Regions from separate parts of the Klebsiella grimontii genome, predicted to be linked through region 2. Evidence: predicted binding sites of a transcription regulator. Region 2 holds the regulator's gene; the other holds the start of a gene.
The links. The regulator CRP, encoded in region 2, controls carbon source genes, mostly activating them, when cyclic AMP is high. The targets are predictions, from matches to a motif close to ATGTGANNNNNNTCACAT.

Region 1 (2,205 bases), 1.1 Mb from region 2:
TGCTATCAGGCTTTCCGCGACGTTGGCCACAGCCTGAAAGCTGGTCGCGCAGGCGCGGCTGACGCTGTAGGCATCAGTATGCACGCTCATACCGGTCCCCAGTACAATTTCCCGGGCAATATTCGGCGCTTCCGGCATCTGCACCACCTGACCAAATACCAGCTGTTCTATTATGTCCGCGGGGATAGTACTGCGAGCCAGCATTTCGCCGACCACCAGTTTACCTAAATCAACGGCCGGCACGCCGTGGAAAGCCGTCGCCTGTCGGGCAAACGGAGTACGTAAACCGCTGACTATCGCGATACGATCGCCCTGGCGGGTGACTAGCGGTAATGCCTGACTCATAACGCTCCCCTGTTAACCGATAAAACAAAGTGGTCTGACCTGATAACAGTTTTAACTAATATTTTACATTAAGCCAATCGGGGAAGCGAAAAAGTGGGAGCCAAAACACATTGATTAGAAAAGGTAACGCCCCTGCCATGAGGGGCGTCCGGGGGAAGGATTAACGCAGGCCGAGCTGGAAAATCAGGGTTTCAGCTTCACAGCTGAACACGAAATCGATATCCAGCTTCACGCCACCCTCTACGTCTGTAAAGGTCGGGGTGATTTTGCACGGCTCAGATTCAACGTTACGCGCTCTTTCGCTTAATGCGGCGAGCGTTTCTTCTGCCTCGGCACGGTTCGCAAACACGCGGCTATAGGATGCGGTGCAATCGGTGTTGTCCATAATGGTGCCAACATCCATACAGCAGCAAACCGGGGTTTCATCAGCACTGCATTTACTCATCGTAGATTTCCTCTGTATATGCACTCAAAGTGCCAGACAAACAATGTGCTTATTTTACGCCCAGGGCATGCCAGCCTCCAGTCGTTAATGGCGACAAACGGGATAAGTGACCGAAATCACACTTAAAAATGATCCAAAACAAAAACCGCCCACTTTGGGTATCAGCTGCCCCAGCAAAATTGCCAACTGGATCGCGTTTCTTAGATCACAATTGAAAAAACTTCTAAACAAACTTGCAACATATCATCTGGTCAGACCTATACTCAGCGCACTGGTCTGATTTCTCTGTTGTAAAGCAGACCCTACACTTCGCGCTCCTGTTACAGCATGTAACATTGTTTAAATAAAAAATAACTCTATGAGGTTATGGGCATGAGCCAGAAAACCCGCCTTACCCAATCTGCCCTTGCAGTGGCTGTAGCAATGGTTTCAACCCACGCCTGGTCAGCAGGCTTTCAGCTTAATGAATTCTCTTCATCGGGCCTTGGTCGCGCCTATTCAGGTGAAGGCGCTATTGCTGATGATGCGGGCAACGCCAGCCGTAACCCGGCGTTAATCATGATGTTCGATCGCCCAACCTTCTCGGGCGGCGCCATTTTCGTCGATCCTGATGTCAACGTCACCGGCAGTTCAGTTATCGGTAACGACGCCAGCCAGGACAATATCGCGCCAACAGCATGGGTGCCGAATCTGCACTTCGTGGCGCCGATTAACGACCAGTTCGGTTGGGGGGCCTCCCTCACGTCGAACTATGGTTTAGCCACCGAGTTCAACAACGATTTTGCCGCAGGCTCGATGGGCGGTACGACCGATCTCGAAACGCTCAACCTGAATTTGAGCGGCGCATATCGCCTCAGTGATCACTGGAGTTTTGGTTTGGGCTTTGACGCCGTTTACGCGCGGGCGAAATTAGAGCGCTATGCGGGCGATTTACCGGATATCATCGGCGCTCAGCTACCGGGAATGGTGAAAGCAGGCAAACTCTCCCCGGCTCAGGCGGCGGCAATTGGTCAACAGGCCGGCGGTATCAGCCGCGACACCCAAATTGCTCGTCTGAAGGGTGATGAATGGGGCTTCGGCTGGAATGCCGGTATTTTATATGAAGTCGATAAAAACAACCGCTACGGTTTGACCTATCGCTCTGAAATTAAAGTTGATTTTGATGGGGATTATAAGAGCAGCCTGCCGTCTTCCCTCAACCCCATCAACTCTGCTCTGGGCCTGGGCCTGCCGTACGGCACCGGCGGCTCCACGATTGGCGGTTCTCTGACGTTGAATCTGCCAGAAATGTGGGAAATTTCAGGGTATAACCGCGTGGCGCCAAAATGGGCCGTTCACTACAGTCTGGCTTACACCAGTTGGAGCCAGTTCCAGGAGCTGAAAGCAACCAAAACCAGCGGTGGCGAAACACTGTT
Region 2 (2,205 bases):
ATATCGATTTCCCCTGGCTTCTGGCGATGCTGCAGGGCTCGTTTATCTCGCATATGAATACGCTGGTGGTACCGGGCGGGAAAATGGGGCTGGCGATGGAACTGATCATGGCGCCGCTGGTTGAGCGCCTGATGGAAGGCAGGAAAATAAGCTAACGGTCAAAACCCCGGTGACGCGTTTGCCGGCCGGGGCCCGTTCGGCTTACCCTTCGATCACTTCATAAGAGTGGGTAATGTTTACCGCTTTCTCAAGCATCAGCGCGACGGAACAATACTTTTCCGCCGACAGGTCGACCGCGCGAGACACGGCAGCGTCCTTCAGTTCTTTACCGGTCACGATAAAATGCAGATTGATATGGGTAAACAGACGCGGAGCCTCTTCGCGACGCTCAGAAGTCAGCTTAACTTCGCAGTTGGTAACGTTATGACGGCCCTTCTGCAATATGGAAACCACATCGATCGCGCTGCATCCGCCTGCCGCCATCAGAACCATTTCCATTGGGCTGGGCGCTTTATCCCCGGAATTGCCGTCCATCAGAATCTGGTGACCAGAAGCCGACTCACCGATGAAGGTTAACCCTTCAACCCACTTCACTCGCGCTTGCATAAATTTAACTCCAGGGCTGTAATTTTCCCGACAGATTACGCGTACATAACAATTCTCGCAACGGAAGGCGACCTGGGTCATGCTGAAGCGAGACACCAGGAGACATGCGGCGAAAGCTATGCTAAAACAATCTGGATGCTACAGTAATACATTGATGTACTGCATGTATGCAGAGGAGTTCACATTACAGGCTGCAGAAAACTTTCAGCCGGATTCCCAGGTATAGGGATTCAATACGATTGCATGCCCGGATGCCGTGTAGTGTCGGCACCCGGAGATAGCTTATAACAGAGGATAACCGCGCATGGTGCTTGGCAAACCGCAAACAGACCCTACCCTTGAATGGTTCTTGTCTCATTGCCACATTCATAAGTACCCATCAAAGAGCACGCTGATCCACCAGGGTGAGAAAGCAGAAACGTTGTACTACATCGTTAAAGGCTCCGTGGCTGTACTCATCAAGGATGAAGAAGGTAAAGAGATGATCCTCTCTTACCTTAATCAGGGCGATTTCATCGGTGAATTAGGCTTGTTTGAAGAAGGCCAGGAGCGTAGCGCTTGGGTACGTGCGAAAACCGCATGTGAAGTGGCCGAAATCTCCTACAAAAAATTCCGTCAGCTGATCCAGGTTAACCCGGACATCCTGATGCGTCTCTCTTCGCAGATGGCTCGTCGTCTGCAGGTCACGTCTGAGAAAGTGGGCAACCTCGCCTTCCTTGACGTTACCGGTCGTATCGCTCAGACGCTGCTGAACCTGGCTAAACAGCCGGATGCGATGACCCATCCGGACGGTATGCAAATTAAAATTACACGTCAGGAAATCGGCCAGATCGTCGGCTGCTCCCGCGAGACCGTTGGCCGCATCCTGAAAATGCTGGAAGATCAAAACCTGATCTCCGCGCACGGTAAAACTATCGTCGTCTACGGTACCCGTTAAGTCGGTAAAACGGCGTATTGCCTGACGATACGCCGTTTTTGTTTTCTCCTCATGTGGCGCAGGCTGATTTACCACCCTGAAGTCAACTATGCACTGCGGCAAACGCTGGTGTTGTGTCTGCCGGTCGCGATTGGGCTTCTGTTTGGCCACTTACAGCAGGGGCTTCTGTTCTCTCTGGTTCCCGCCTGCTGCAACATTGCCGGGCTGGATACGCCGCATAAGCGTTTCTTTAAGCGTCTGATTATCGGCGGCAGCCTGTTTGCCGGCTGTAGCCTGATCGTCCAGCTTCTTCTGCAACGCGAAATCCCTTTGCCGCTAATCCTCACCGGTCTGGCGCTGATCCTCGGCGTCACGGCTGAAATCAGCTCCCTGCACGCGCGGCTGCTGCCTGCCTCGCTTATCGCGGCTATTTTTACCCTCAGTCTCGCGGGCAACATGCCGGTGTGGGAGCCGCTGTTAATCTACGCCCTCGGCACCTTATGGTATGGGGTGTTCAACTGGTTCTGGTTTTGGCTCTGGCGCGAGCAGCCGCTGCGCGAATCCTTAAGCCTGCTCTACCGTGAGCTCGCCAACTACTGCGAGGCCAAATACAGCCTGCTTACCCAGCATACGGACCCCGCCACATCGCTGCCGCCGCTGCTCAACCGCCAGCAAAAGGTGGT

Region 1: a site for CRP is predicted at 895-912, ahead of ACE3MN_RS07390 (YfcZ/YiiS family protein). Genes of this name have one in related genera too.

Annotation. Positions count from the first base shown of each region.
Region 1 covers NZ_CP169721.1:1,526,632-1,528,836, reverse strand. The annotation lists gene fadI (acetyl-CoA C-acyltransferase FadI) at 1-345, opposite strand, end outside; gene ACE3MN_RS07390 (YfcZ/YiiS family protein) at 506-790, opposite strand; gene fadL (long-chain fatty acid transporter FadL) at 1,163-2,205, shown strand, end outside.
Region 2 covers NZ_CP169721.1:430,850-433,054, reverse strand. The annotation lists gene ACE3MN_RS01945 (phosphoribulokinase) at 1-155, shown strand, start outside; gene ACE3MN_RS01940 (OsmC family protein) at 202-606, opposite strand; gene crp (cAMP-activated global transcriptional regulator CRP) at 911-1,543, shown strand; gene ACE3MN_RS01930 (YccS/YhfK family putative transporter) at 1,595-2,205, shown strand, end outside.